Regions from separate parts of the Glutamicibacter sp. MOO4 genome, predicted to be linked through region 2. Evidence: predicted binding sites of a transcription regulator. Region 2 holds the regulator's gene; the other holds the start of a gene.
The links. The regulator HspR, encoded in region 2, represses chaperone genes until heat shock. The targets are predictions, from matches to a motif close to AAGTTGAGTCNNNNNGACTCAACTT.
Positions count from the first base shown of each region.

Region 1: a site for HspR is predicted at 4,167-4,191, ahead of AC1Z3F_RS15690 (ATP-dependent Clp protease ATP-binding subunit). Genes of this name have one in related genera too.

Region 1 covers NZ_CM167800.1:3,349,877-3,357,552, reverse strand. Annotated here, with positions in the region: gene AC1Z3F_RS15710 (NAD(P)/FAD-dependent oxidoreductase) at 1-27, opposite strand, end outside; gene AC1Z3F_RS15705 (hypothetical protein) at 351-1,556, shown strand; gene AC1Z3F_RS15700 (sensor histidine kinase) at 1,906-3,090, opposite strand; gene AC1Z3F_RS15695 (response regulator) at 3,397-4,071, shown strand; gene AC1Z3F_RS15690 (ATP-dependent Clp protease ATP-binding subunit) at 4,209-6,767, shown strand; gene AC1Z3F_RS15685 (GNAT family N-acetyltransferase) at 6,919-7,332, shown strand; gene AC1Z3F_RS15680 (hypothetical protein) at 7,386-7,592, opposite strand.
Region 2 covers NZ_CM167800.1:2,104,907-2,112,582, reverse strand. Annotated here, with positions in the region: gene dnaK (molecular chaperone DnaK) at 140-1,993, shown strand; gene AC1Z3F_RS09875 (nucleotide exchange factor GrpE) at 2,007-2,588, shown strand; gene AC1Z3F_RS09870 (DnaJ C-terminal domain-containing protein) at 2,674-3,651, shown strand; gene AC1Z3F_RS09865 (heat shock protein transcriptional repressor HspR) at 3,771-4,199, shown strand; gene AC1Z3F_RS09860 (GNAT family N-acetyltransferase) at 4,196-4,822, opposite strand; gene trmB (tRNA (guanosine(46)-N7)-methyltransferase TrmB) at 4,874-5,731, opposite strand; gene AC1Z3F_RS09850 (YccF domain-containing protein) at 5,857-6,267, shown strand; gene AC1Z3F_RS09845 (TerC family protein) at 6,339-7,523, opposite strand.

The sequences.
Region 1 (7,676 bases), 1.2 Mb from region 2:
ATGATCTGGCGCAGTCATCCCAGCCATGATCCACTCTCCTAGAAACTCGTTGGCCCCATAATGCGAGGTTGTATGTGTTCACTGTCGCGCGATCCAGGCAGAATTTCAACGAGTTCTGAGGATTCAACGGTGAGCGCCACCACACTCCCCTGTGATCTGTATTTTTTGCGGAAATCCTTGCTCTACACCGTCTTTTCTACGGCACTTCCCTCGACTAGATCATTTTTACCCCGTCGGAAAGCGTTAGACCCCTCACAAGACGTTCGCTCTATCTGTGCTCTGCGTACACTGAAAGTAAGCAAATAATCATCTTTCTCGACAAGCCGTTTTAAAGGATCACCACCACACACATGGCCTCACGAAAACCAGCCAAGAAGAAAACCGCACAGGGTCATCCGGCTCGTCAGTCCGGGGCGAGCTCCGTACCTTTTGAAACTGAAGTGCGCCAAGCTTTACAGCCTTTTAAGTCCCAGCTGTTCCGCCACTTCCAAGAAGACGGACACCCCGCCAGCGAAACACGCGCTGCGCTCGAAGGACTCACGACGCTACTGACCGTGCATGCGCAGTTGCGCAAGAGTATTGACGTCCAGTCGCTGGATCCAACTGTTCTTGGCGAGCAGCTCGGCCACCTTTCCTCGCTGGGCAATCAAGTCTCAGAAGCCAGCGCTGCGATCCTCAAGCACTACCTAACCTTCTTGGGCACCACTGCAAACTTTGGTGGCAGCGTAGAAGACTTCAAGCAGACCTTCGAGTTCCTCTCCCGTATGGCTGGTGATTCACCAATCGTCGCCCCTTACCTTGAAGACGACGAGGCCAACGGAGCCTTCGAATCAATGCCATTTGTCTTTGCTGCCCGCGAACTTATCGGCTGGGTCGGTGAAGGTAAGCCAACTACACCAGCTGGCGTTCTCACCGGAGAAACCTTGCAAGATGCAGCCCAGGCACTGGGAATGTTCATCAAGGTCGACGAAAGCGCCGAGGCTATTGAGCACCCTGAGTGGGAACCAGAAGACGGAACCAGCGTTCCATCGCTGGCTGACATCCCTCGCCTTTCGGCCTATTGGGATGCACTAATCGGAACCGCATTGTTGCGCTATCAGGCACCTAATGCGACACCTACCGAATCACTGAGTGAAGCATTGCTCGCCACCAGCGGTGCAGGGTCACGCTTGATCAAGGAACTGATCGCTGAGGTGCTCTACTCGCACATTCTGATCAATACTCTTGAAAAGCCGGGCCAGGCACAGATCGCCGAGATGGTTGCTGGGGTGCTGAGTAATGCTGCCTCGACAAACACCGTCCGTACTGAATTTGCGCTGCAGATTCCTACCAAAGAGGATCTGCCCGAAGAGCAGCACCACTTGATTCCTAGCCTCGAAGAAGTTGTTCCTCAGGTGGAATCGCTACTTCGTGTCTTTGAGCGCGAGGGTCTGGTTCAGATCACTGAGGAAATCACCGTTCCGATTGTGCTGCGCTCCTCGTTGGAACGCGCACTGGGCAAGGTCTCCGAGCATGTCCTGAAAACCGACTCCGACTCTAACGATTCAGAGGCATAGTCGGCGCAGAACAAAAGCGACGGATCCGGGAGAAAATCCCGGATCCGTCGCTTTCTACTTAAGCTCGCATGTATCGGCGTCCTACTGTCTCCGTAAGAACGGAAACCTGAAGTTATAAAAGGTACGTCGCATTGCCGACAGACAACGGCACGCGATGGGGGCGCAATGCCGATGAAAGATCAGTCTGTTCACACAATGCAACGTACCTTTTAATCACCCTCTGGTCCTTGATGATGCCACTCGCAAAACACCACCAAGTACCTTCTCGGTGATCGGTCTTCACCGATACATATCTAACCTATCGTGTTCAGCGAAAAATCGAAATCATACTTTAGTAGGAGGGTAAGGCCTAGAACGGAATGCTGGCGCGAAGGGTCCAAACACCTTGCTCTTGGCTGGTTGAGAACTTTCCACCAAAGGCACGCATCCTGTCGGCCATACCAATGAGGCCACTTCCGCCCGCTGGTAGCCCCTTCACTTTCCTACCGGAAACACCCACCTGATTAGTGATTTCTAGTGAGGCTTCGGTGCCGTTTGAAAGCAATTCTAATGAACAGTGACCACCCGGGACACCGTGCTTTATGACATTCGTTGTACCTTCTTGCATCACACGATAGATCGCAGTTTGCGCAGAACGAGGCAGTTCGGAGATTTTTTCATCCGTGGTCGAGGTCACTCTAAAGTTGGCATCTTTGAGCCGTTGAGCAAAAAGTTCTGCTCCCTGAAGCGCATTGACAGTAGTTGCAGCCGGCTTATCAAAGTTGGCACTGCCTTCTGTGGACATGGTGCCATCGGCCCGTAGGACGTTGAGCATCAGTCGCAAGTCATGCAAGGTTTCGGTACTGAGCTTAGCGATGATATCGAGTGCCTCTAGCGCGGCCTGCCCGTCGTTGGCGAACTTGGCCGCCTTTGACTGCATCGCGACGATAGTGATGTCATGAGCAACGATGTCATGCATATCGCGGGCGATGTTTTTACGTTCTCTGTCTATGGCTATACGCGTCTGTTCCCGAGCCTTTTGCATCTGATCAACAGCGTGATCATTCTTCTCTCGCAATGAATAGATACTGCGCGTTACAAAGTAGGACAGGGCAGTCAACGGCACCAGCGCGACGAGCAATATGGCGTCCTGATGGGCTTGGATAGCAAACAGAACCATCCAGGCCGCCGATAGCGTGAGGAACAATCCTCGAACACTTCGTGCATCAACAGTTGCTGCCAGCGCCGCAAAAATCATAAACGCAGTGAAGGTGAAGAAGAATAGGAAGCTCTCGTTGAGGAAGAAGAAGGCAACGGCAATAAACAGTCCGAGGGACGCTGCGACCCATCGAAGACCGATAGCCAGCACCACGCAAAGCACGAGCCCTACGAGGGCTCCCAAGATGGTTGTTTGTGACGCTCGACTAAAACCGTCCCTAAAGAGGGTGACGGACTCACTGCCCGACAGGAGAACAAGGACAGCGATCCCCACCCAAATAATGACACCCCGGCCAGCGAGGTGCTTGGTCAGGGTGCCTTTTAGTCGTTCACTCATATGCCGAATAATTCACGGCGACAGCGTTCAAGTCAAATAGCTTATTCGCAACCTACGCCGTAGTGAATGCATATCCACTTCGAAAAGTCTGCACCCCATCCGGCTGGGGTTGCAACTGATCCGGAGCCGATTGACTGACTCTGCGCCGCTGATGCGGGAGCAGCCACTGCGGTTAACGGTGCCAATGCCAATGCGGCAACGGCCATCATCTTCAAAGCCTTCATAACAAACTCCACATCTCGACAACTTATATACTTTCAAGTGAGCACCCGTTTGGAGCTTGCAGCATCGACGCTAAGGAAACAGATGGAACAAATAAAGGTCCTAATCGCTGATGATGAGCCACTAATTCGGCATGCGTTGGGGACAATCCTATCAACGGATTCTGGGCTTGTAACCGTATTTTTTGCAGAAAATGGACAGCAGGCAGCCGACTATTGCGTGGCAAACGAAGTTGACGTTGTTTTGATGGACTTACAGATGCCAATCATGGACGGGGTTAGCGCGACTCGCGCCATTAAATCTCGCATAGACAGCCCCGCAGTCCTTGCAATTACGGCATTTTCCTCGGATGAGTATTTAGTGCCTGTACTTACCGCAGGCGCCAGCGGCTATTTAGTTAAGGATTCAGAACCGGGAGAAATAATTAATGCCGTGCACGCAGTTCATCACGGCACTGCGGTCATTTCCCGCTCGGTTTCAGCCGACCTGATTTCCGCGGTGCGCAAAGCACATACGGATAATTCTCAACAGGTCGAAGATCTCATTGATGATCTGGGCATAACCAGTAGAGAAATCCAGATTCTAAAACTCCTTGCTCAGGGATTTAATAATGTTGAAATCTCCAAAACCCTCGGCATCACCGAGACCACGGTCAAGACACACATGGCAAAAATCTTCGTCAAGCTCTCAGTCCGCGACCGCGTTCAGGCCCTGATAGCTGCTGCGCGACTGGGGATTGTTGAAATCCCGAAGGATTAAGTACTTCCCCTCCGAAGCACCTCGAAGGGTGTGAGCTCGTGTGCTAAAAAAGGAATTTTGGATCATGCGGGAATATCTTGAGGTCCTATGCGTTGAACATGAGCATAGACCGCTCAAGTTTCTACTAGGAGGCTCACTTGCCAGCATTTTTTGGTGCACCATCTGACGGCTCGTTCGAGGAATTCCTCTCACGGTTCCTCTCTTCACGGGCTCAGGCAGCACGTCCGATCGACATCACCCGCCTACTTTCCACCCGTACCCACGAGGCAGTAGCTACCGCGGCAGCAATCTCCCAGGAGCACGGCCACGATGAGATTGACTCATTGCACTTGCTCACCGCGCTTCTGCGCACCGAACCAGTTGGCGAACACCTGACCGCCATGGGCATCGACATCGAAGCCCTCGGCAAGGACGCAATTGCGCACATGCCAAAGAGCCAAGAGTCCGGAGAGAAGCCAACACGCCTTTCCTCGGCCGCTCAGCGCAGTCTCTTCGACGCCTACCAGGTGGCCCGCAACTACGGTTCCACCTACATTGACCCGGACCACCTGTTCCTTGCCTTTGTCTTCAACCCGGAATCGCCGGTCAGCAACCTGTTGGCACAGCACGGCATCACCGGCCAGTCACTCCAGCAGGCTGCCATGGAGCAAGCCCAGCGCGCCCAGAACGGCGGAGGCGACCAGGGGCAGGAAGAGTCCGATGCATCCATGTTGGAGCGCTTCGGAACTGACTTGACCGCCCTGGCTGCCGACGGACAGATTGACCCGGTCATTGGTCGCGATGACGAACTGGATCAGGTAGTTGAGATCCTGGCTCGTCGCACCAAGAACAACCCGGTATTGATCGGTGAAGCCGGCGTGGGTAAAACCGCCATCGCTGAAGGCCTGGCTCGCGCCATCGTAGATGACCAGGTTCCAGAACAGATCCGTGGCGCCCGACTCATCTCTATCGACCTACCCGGCATGCTCGCCGGCACCCGCTACCGCGGTGACTTTGAGCAACGCCTCACCGGCCTGCTTGAAGAGATTGCCGACTCGGAAGGTCAGATCTTGGTGTTCATCGATGAGATGCACCTGCTGGTCGGCGCTGGCTCCGGAGAGTCGGGCAATATGGATGCAGCTAATATCCTCAAGCCTCGTTTGGCACGCGGTGAGCTGCACCTGATCGGTGCCACCACGCTGGACGAATTCCGCAAGGTAGAGAAGGACAGCGCGTTGGCCCGCCGCTTCGGCAAGGTCACCGTGGATGAGCCATCGCAGGAAGTCAGCTTGGCCATCCTCGAAGGTCTGCGTGAATCCTACGAAGATCACCACCAGGTGCAGTACACCCCAGCAGCGCTGAAGGCCGCGGTATCACTCTCGGCGAGGTACCTCACCGACCGCCAGCTGCCAGATAAGGCCATCGACCTGATCGATATCGCCGGTGCACGACGCTCAATCGCCGCCGGAGATACCGAGGACGTGCAGTCCCTGCGCACCGATCTGATGGAAGCGGAACGCGAAAAGTCCCGCGCCATTGGCGAGGAACGTTATGAGGACGCCAGCGCCTGGCGCGATCATATAGCGGAGCTGACCACTCGGATTCATACCGCCGAGGCCGCCGGCGATGCGGGCGTAACCCGCGTGGTGGACGAAGCTCAGATCTCTGAGGTTATCGCCCGCTCCACCGGTATCCCTACCTCGCGGATCACCGGGGACGACAAGTCGCGTCTGGCTTCGCTGGAAGAATCCCTGCACGCCTCGGTGATCGGCCAGAAGGATGCGGTCTCTGCCGTGGCTCGCGCCGTGCGTCGAAACCGTACTGGCCTCTCCCCTGCGGGTCGTCCAATTGGTTCGTTCTTGTTCCTGGGCCCAACCGGCGTGGGCAAGACCGAGCTGGCCAAGGCACTGGCGACCAACCTCTTCGGTTCGGCTGACTCGCTGGTCCGCGTTGATATGAGCGAATACGGCGAGAAGCACACCGTTGCTCGTCTGATCGGTGCCCCTCCGGGATACGTTGGCCACGACGAGCCCGGGCAGCTCACCGAGAAGGTTCGCCGCAATCCGTACTCGGTGATCCTGCTTGATGAGATCGAGAAGGCCCACCCAGATGTATTCAACGTACTACTGCAGGTCCTTGATGACGGACGGTTGACCGATTCGGCCGGACGCACCGTGGACTTCTCGAACACGCTGATCCTGATGACCAGTAACCTCGGTGGCGAGTACCTGGCCAACAAGGCCGGAAACTTCGGTTTCACCTCGGCCAAGGCTGCCAGTGAAGCCGGCGAGATCCGGGCCAAGGTGATGAGCAAGGTGCGCGAGTTCATGCGCCCCGAGTTTCTGAACCGTCTGGACGAGGTCCTGCTCTTCTCCAAGCTTTCGCAGTCGGAGATCGGCCAGATCGTCAAGCTGGTCATCGCCGATACCGAGAAGCACCTGGTGGATCAGGAACTTGCTTTGGAAGTCAGTGATGCTGCCGTGGATTGGCTAGCCTCTGAGGGTTACGATCCAGAGTTTGGTGCCCGCCCACTGCGCCGCTTGGTGCAGCGCAAGGTGCAGGACGCCATCGCCGATCTGCTCATCGATGATTCGCTGACTGCCGGTGACACCGTCGTGGTGGACTACGCGCAGGACAAGCTGGTGGTGCGCAAGAAGGTGGATGCACCCACCCCGCCAGCACAGAACGAGCAGGTACCTAGCTACTTCGATAACTAGGAAGCACTAGCCTGTTGGGGGCTTGATACGCCGGAGCTTTGGCTTCGGCGTATCAAGCCCCCTTTTGTGTGTGCACTGATCTTTAGCGGGAGCTCAGTTACTGCGTGTTAGGGTGAACCCAATTCTTGGACACGATGAGAGCAACTGCGCTATGGAAATCTCCACCACTAAGGTCCCCTCCCCTGAGCAAGTTATTGCTCTGTACAACTCCGTGGGGTGGAGCGCCTATACGGATCACCCCGACGTACTGGCCACGGCACTGAAAAACTCTGACTTTCTTGTCTACGCCTACGACAAGGAACACCAACTCATCGGCTTAGCCCGGGCGATTTCCGATGACGCGACCATTTGCTACGTGCAAGACATCTTGGTTCACCCAGAAGCCCAGCGCAGCGGTGCCGGCAGGGAACTATTTACTGCCGTTCAAGACCGATACAAACACCTTCGCCAGTTTGTGCTTATTACCGATGATGAGCCAGGGCAACGAGCGTTTTATGAATCGATGGGGCTGACTGAAGGTGCAGATTTTAAATCTGGGCCAATCAGGGTATTCGCGCGATTCTAAAATAGATAGCTTTGAGCGCAGGTCCCCTAATAGACTGGGAATTCATCACTCTCCTAGGAGCTACTCTTGCGCATCCGAAGTTTCATGACCTTGTCTCTCGTTGCCATTTTGATGACAGGGTGCAGCGCAAGCCAAGCCCCGACACCTTCTTCCGAACCCTCAGAGTCAGCAACTGCCCCGGCTAACGCCCCGGCCTCTGCGGTAACTGCTGACACCGAGCTTGCTGAAAATTCGCTCGCCCCGTCTCCGACTAAATCCACTGCAGCACCCTTGACTGGTCAGGCATGGGCGGACTCCAAGATTAAGATGTGGAAAGACAATTCGGGCATCAAATCCACTCAAGG
Region 2 (7,676 bases):
GCAGAACGCAAAGTTGAGTGAGGTTGGCTCAAGTTGATTTGACAGTCGAAAACGGCTGAGTAAACTTGAGTCCAGAACGCTCAATGAGGATAAACGTCCTCAGCGTTAGTACTTTCAACCAAGGCAAAGGAGAGCCATTATGTCGCGTGCTGTAGGTATTGACCTAGGAACCACCAACTCCGTAGTTTCCGTACTCGAAGGTGGTGAGCCAACCGTTATCGCTAACGCGGAAGGCAACCGCACTACCCCGTCAATCGTTGCTTTCTCGAAGAGCGGCGAAGTTCTGGTTGGCGACATCGCCAAGCGCCAGGCCGTCAACAACATCGACCGCACCATCGCGTCGGTCAAGCGTCACATGGGTACCGACTGGACCATCGACGTAGACGACAAGAAGTACACCGCGCAGGAAATTTCCGCTCGTACCTTGATGAAGCTGAAGAACGACGCTGAGTCGTACTTGGGCGAAAAGGTCACCGACGCAGTGATCACCGTTCCTGCCTACTTCAACGACGCTGAGCGTCAGGCAACCAAGGAAGCCGGCGAGATCGCTGGCATGAACGTACTGCGTATCGTCAACGAGCCAACCGCAGCTGCACTGGCTTACGGCCTGGAAAAGGGCAACGAAGACGAACTCATCTTGGTCTTCGACCTGGGTGGCGGTACCTTCGACGTTTCCCTGCTTGAGGTTGGCAAGGATGACGACGGCTTCTCCACCATTCAGGTTCGCTCCACCGCTGGTGACAACCGCTTGGGTGGCGATGACTGGGATCAGCGCATCGTAGATTGGCTGCTGGCTCAGGCTAAGGCCAAGGGTGCAGATTTGTCCAAGGACAAGATTGCCCTGCAGCGTCTGAAGGAATCTGCTGAGCAGGCCAAGAAGGAACTCTCCTCGGCTACCAGCACCAACATCTCCCTGCAGTACCTTTCGGTTACCCCAGAAGGCCCAGTGCACCTGGACGAGCACCTTTCGCGTGCTAAGTTCCAGGACCTCACCAAGGACCTGCTGGAGCGCACCCGTAAGCCATTCAACGACGTTATCGCTGAAGCAGGCGTTAAGGTTTCGGACATCGCCCACGTAATCCTCGTTGGTGGTTCCACCCGTATGCCAGCCGTTGCTGAACTGGTCAAGGACCTGGCCGGCAAGGAAGCTAACAAGGGCGTAAACCCTGATGAGGTTGTCGCCGTTGGTGCAGCTTTGCAGGCAGGCGTACTGAAGGGCGAGCGCAAGGACGTTCTGCTAATCGACGTCACCCCACTGTCCCTGGGTATTGAAACCAAGGGCGGCGTGATGACCAAGCTGATCGAGCGCAACACCGCAATCCCAACCAAGCGTTCGGAAACCTTTACCACCGCTGAAGACAACCAGCCTTCGGTATCGATCCAGGTCTTCCAGGGCGAGCGCGAGTTCACCCGTGACAACAAGGCTCTGGGCACCTTCGAGCTGACCGGTATCGCACCAGCACCACGCGGTATCCCACAGGTTGAGGTCACCTTCGACATCGACGCCAACGGCATCGTGCACGTATCCGCTAAGGACAAGGGAACCGGCACCGAGCAGTCGATGACCATCACCGGTGGTTCCTCACTGTCCAAGGAAGACATCGAGCGCATGGTTCAGGAAGCTGAAGCACACGCCGAAGAGGACAAGGCTCGCCGCGAGGCAGCTGAGACCCGTAACGCTGCTGAGCAGGCTGCCTACTCGGTAGACAAGCTGATCAAGGACAACGAAGACAAGCTGCCAGAAGAGGTCAAGACCGAGGTCCAGGCCGACGTTGACGCACTGAAGGCTGCCCTTGAGAAGCAGGATAACGACGACGAGGTCAAGGCCGCGTTCGAGAAGCTGCAGGCATCGCAGACCAAGCTGGGCGAGGCTATCTACGCCAACGCTTCGGCTGAGGGTGCTGAGGCAACTGCAGGCGAGCAGGCTCCAAACGCTGATGAAGACATCGTCGACGCCGAGGTAATCGACGAAGACGAAGCCGACAAGAAGTAGGGAGTTGGGGAATATGTCCGAGGCAAAAGACCAGAACGAAAACTTCGACGCTGAGTCGGAGAACCAGCCAGAGGCCGCAAGCGAGCAGCCAACCGCTGACGCCCTGGGTCAGGCCGAGGCGATCCTGAACGAGGCTGGTGCTGGCGTGGACGAGTCGGCCGAGTCGCAGGAAGCTGCTAGCGCCGGTGAGGCCGAGCTACGCAACGACCTGCTTCGGTTGCAGGCTGAATACGTCAACTACCGTCGACGTGTTGAACGTGACCGTGCCGTGGCCCGCGAAAACGCTGTCCAGTCGGTGCTGACCACCATCCTTCCGGTACTCGATGAAATCGATGCAGCCCGGGCGCATGGGGATCTGACCGACGGACCGTTCGCGGCGATCGCCAACAAGCTGGATACCATTTTGGTTCAGCATGGCCTGGAGCGCATCAACGAGGCCGGTGTGGAATTCGACCCGAACATCCACGAAGCACTGCTTCGCCAGGCTGTTCCGGAAATTCCAGCCGACCATGTGGGTCAGGTGTTGCGTAACGGTTACCGCAAGGGAACCACCGTCCTGCGCGCAGCGCAGGTATTGGTCGCAACCGGCGAATAGCCACGAATAACACAATTGAAACTGCCCACTGCCGAGACTTCGTCAGTGGGCAGTTTCGAATTGGCATTGAAAGGATGGGGCCCTGATGGCAAGTCAGGACTGGATCGAAAAAGACTTCTACGCCATTTTGGGCGTCGCCAAGGACGCCAATGAGGCGGACATTAAAAAGGCGTACCGCAAACTTGCACGCAAGTACCACCCTGATACCAATCAGGGCGACGTGACCGCTGAACAGAAATTCAAAGACATTTCCGAAGCGCACTCGGTGCTTGCCGATAAAGAACAGCGTGAGCAGTACGACGCCATTCGCGCTATGGGTGGCGGAGCACGCTTCTCAGCTGGCGGCGCAGGTGGCGCACCGGGTGGTGGCCAAGCCGGCTTTGACGACATCTTCTCCAACCTCTTTGGTGGCGGAGGCGGGGCACGAACCCGTGGCGGACAGCCGGACTTCTCCGACCTCTTTGGTGGGGGAGGATTTGGTGGTGGCGGCGGTGGCTTCGGACAAAGCGCACCACCACGAAAGGGAGCGGACCGCACCGCGAACACCTCGATTTCCTTCTCCGGATCCATCAAGGGAACGACCATTGGGCTACGTGAGCAGAACGGCGAAGTCATCGATGTGCGCATCCCCGCGGGCATCAAGGACGGACAGTCCGTTCGCGTACGCGGCAAGGGCCAGCCAGGAGCTGCCGGCAACGGTGACCTGCTAGTCAAGGTCAAGGTTGCGGAACACCCTTTCTTCAAGCGCGAAGAAAATAATATCCGTGTCCACGTGCCGGTCACTTTTGACGAAGCGGTACTCGGCGCCAAGATCCATGTGCCAACCTTGGATGGCGACACCGTGGCGATGAAGGTACCAGCAGGATCCAACTCCGGTCGTACCTTGCGGCTGAAGGGCCGCGGCGTGAAGACGTCAAAGGCCACTGGTGACCTGCTGATCATCTTGGATGTAGTGATTCCGCAGAACCTGTCGGACGCTGCAAAGAAGGCAGTCGAGGACTTCGCTGCTGCAACACAGGACGCAGATCCCCGAGAGGACCTGGCCGCTAAGGCCAAGCTCTAAAACAGGGAAGTCCGCTTTCCTTCCTGCCGTGCCCTCGAAGTGGCACGGCAGGAAAGATAGACTCGGTGACTAGAGACTTAGGAGCAAATAAGCCATGGATGAAAGGTGGTTGAACCAACGTGAACGGTGAGTACCTGCGACCTGTATTCGTCATTTCCGTCGCCGCCCAACTGGCAGATATGCATCCGCAGACGTTGCGCCAGTACGACCGCATCGGTTTAGTCTCGCCCAGTCGACAGTCCGGCAAGCAGCGTCGCTATTCGCAGCGTGACGTTTCCTTGCTGCGCCAAGTTCAAACACTGAGCAAGGACGGGGTCTCCCTAGAGGGGATCAAGCGAATCCTGGATCTGCAAGATCAGGTTGCCTACCTGCAAACTGAAGTGAATGATCTGCGCAATGAACTAAGCGCCGTGCGCCGTGGCCAAACACGCATCTTTGCCGCCGGTACTTCCGGGGGTGACGTCGTTTCCTTGGCTCGTGGCATGCGCCCAGAACGTCGTGAACCGACCGTAACGTTGTTTACCACCCGCCGGGCTATCGGCCGCTAGAGTCGCCCGTGGCGTTCTAGACGCGCCTGAAGATTGGTGCGCACCGCTGGCCATTCGTGCGGCAATATCGAGAAAATCACGGTGTCGCGCAAGGTCCCAGTTGTTGGATCATATTTGTGATTGCGCAGCACACCGTCCTGCTTTGCACCAAGGCGCGTTATGGCGGCTCGAGAAGCAGCATTGTGCCAGTGGGTGCAGAATGCTACAGAGTAACAATCTAATTCTTCAAAGGCACGCTGCAGTAGCAAGTACTTTGCCGCCGGGTTAATTCCGCTTCCCTGAGCAGCGACCGACAAGTAGGTTGCACCGATTTCAACGCGCCTATTTGGCTGGTCAATGTTTAGATAAGTGGTGGCACCCACCGCTTTACCTGTTGCGACGTCAATGATGGCAAAGGGCGCCATAACCCCAGCATCCTGTAGCGCCAAACGATTCTTGATATCGTCAACCATCTGTTGGGCTGACGGAATGGACGTGTACCAAATCTTGTCCAGCGCGCCGGCGGTGACCACCTCGGCTAAGTCGTCGGCGTGATCCACGGAAAGCTGTTCCAGGCGTACCCCGGCGTATTCCATCGTGGGAGTCTGCGCGTACGTATTGGTTTCGGATGCAAAGGTGGCCATGGAATCCATCCTATGGATTCCATGGCCACCAAACACTTCTTGTCGTTGATATTAACCGACGCGGGTGTAAGCCAAATCGAAAACGAGACGTCCAGCCTTCAGCGCTTTGCCTTCAAAGCTGGTGAGGATGCGACGTTCAAAGCGCGGAGCCCAGCCACCTTGTTCATCAAGGAATTCTGGCTCAGGGTCAAAGCCTTCCATGCCGTCGCGGCGGACCTTGGTCAGGTTGCTCTCAACACCCGCGAGGTTGCCTGGATGCTGATTCTCAAAGTCTGCATGGGCTTCCAAGACTTCGCGCATTTGCTCCGCGTAGTTGGACCAGTCGGTAGCCAAGCGCAGGGTTCCACCTGGCTTGAGCACACGCGACACCTTGTCCAGGAAGGACTGCTTGATCAAGCGGCGCTTGTGGTGGCGAGGCTTGTGCCAAGGGTCAGAGAAGAAGATCCAGATTTCATCGGCGCTATTCTCATCAAGCATCACGTCCAAAACTTCCGGAGCGTTGGCCTGAACTGCGCGGACGTTGCTGATCTCGAAGGATTCAACCTTCAGCATTAGTTGTGCAAGTCCCGGACGGTAAACCTCAACTGCGAGGTAGTTACGCTCAGGATCATCCTTGGCAGCATTAGCGATGCATTCTCCAAGGCCGGTACCGATCTCCACGATGAGTGGAGCGCTACGGCCAAAGGCCTGCTCAGGGTCTAGCTTAAAATCATCGGCAACCGAGGTGTCGGCAATCTTGCGCGGCGGATCAATGACGTACTGCTCGGCATTGCGTTCCCATGCGCTGGCACGACGGCCTTGCAAACGGTTGCCACGACGCACAAACGACACTGGTTCTGCGCGGAAGAGATTTGGGTCCTTGGGGGCAGTTCCTTCGGCAGGGCGCTGCTGATCGCTCGATTCGCTCATGATGATTAATCCTAGCGGAGCAACGGGGTCGGTTGCTTGCCAGAAAGTGGGGGATTGGACACCCTAGGGGAAAATCCGGGGGATCACCCATAGTGCAACGGCCAGCTAGGGAAGAAGATATACCTATGACTGATTTAGTGCGCGGTATTCTCAACATTATTTGGCTGGTGTTCGGCGGGCTTTGGCTTGCGCTGGGCTACGTCTTGGCCGGCATTATTTGCTGCTTACTGATCGTAACCATTCCCTTTGGCATCGCTTCGTTCCGGATCGCAGGGTATGCGTTGTGGCCGTTCGGCCGCACTGCCATCGATCGCGGTCCGGTCGGTGCCTTCTCCACTTTGGGCAATATTATTTGGGTACTCGTTGCGGGTATCTGGATTGCTATTGGGCACATCGTTACTGCGATCCCGATGTTTGTTTCCATCGTTGGTATTCCTCTGGGCATCGCGAACCTGAAGATGATCCCCATCTCCTTGATGCCACTGGGCAAGGTCATCGTGCCTTCCGATTACTACATCGCTGGCATCCGCCGTTAGGCACTCCTGCAAAGATTTGGCCACCACCTCCGACTGGAGATGGTGGCCAATTCTTTGGGCGCAAGCAGAAGCTAGCTATTTAGATAGTGTTCGTGTTGCTGATGCGCTTCGGCAACTTCTTCGCGAATCTTCTCGACGTCTTTGGCCTTGTCCCGGTATTTCTTGGCCATCGACTTCACGTAGGCTTCCTCTTCAAGCAAGGCCTGGTAGATGCGTTCACGTTCGTTTGGATCCGAGGTGTAGGTCAGATCTGTGTAGCTACTGGCGTGACGTCCTAGGTTGCCAATAGCAGTCTGAGCCTTCCCGGCCTTGCTGAACAGGGATGCAAGTACGGTAATGAGCAAGGCACCAATGATTACGGTCAAGGACAATCCGGTACTAATTTCGATGACTTGAACGTGTTCACCGTCGTTGATGAATGACAGATTGTTTTCGTGCAGTGCGTGCAGGATCAGCTTGACGCCGATGAAGGCCAGGATCGCTGCGAGACCGTAGGACAGGTAGATCAGTCGATCAAGCAACCCGTCAAGAAGGAAGTACAACTGGCGCAGTCCCATAAGTGAGAATGCTGTCGCGGTAAAGACGATGTAGACATTCTGGGTTAGGCCGAAGATGGCCGGGATCGAATCCAGAGCGAACAGAATGTCGGTTCCACCGATGGCCACCATGACCAGGAGCATCGGGGTCAGTACTTTTTTGCCGTCAATCTTGGTGAAAAGTTTGTCACCGTCGTAGCTATCGGTGGTGTGGAACAGCTTCTTGGCGATACGGATGATGAAGTTATTGGCTTCATCAGATTCATCATCTTTCTTCAGCAAATTGCCTGCAGTTAGCAGCAAGATCAAGCCAAAGAGATAGAAGACCCAGGCGAACTGGTTGATCAGGGCTGCGCCAACAAAGATGAAGCCGGTGCGGGCAATCAGCGAAAAGACGATGCCAAAGAGCAATACTTTTTGCTGGTCTTCACGGGGGACTCGGAAGCTAGCGATGATGATCAGGAATACAAAGAGGTTATCTACCGACAGTGCTTTTTCGGTGATGTAACCAGCGAAGTACTCGGTGCCCATATCGATGCCGCCGAAGATCAGTACAAAGACTCCGAAGAGCAGGGCAATGCCAACATAAATGCTGGACCAGATCGCTGCTTCTCGCAGGTTCGGAACGTGGGCCTTGCGTATGTGGAAGAAATAATCGAAGGCCAACAGGCCGAGAATGAGCACCACAGTGAGGGTCCAAATTAGGGCAGATACTTCCATGGAAGGTCCTACTTTCGTAAGGCGCGTTTAGACGATTTTGAGTAAGTCTCTTCGCCTGCTTAGAGCTGGCCGTAAAACCCGGTAGACCTATGAAGGTCCACGTATTGACGGGTGAAACGCTTATGAATACTCCCTTACGTATTTCAAGCCTAA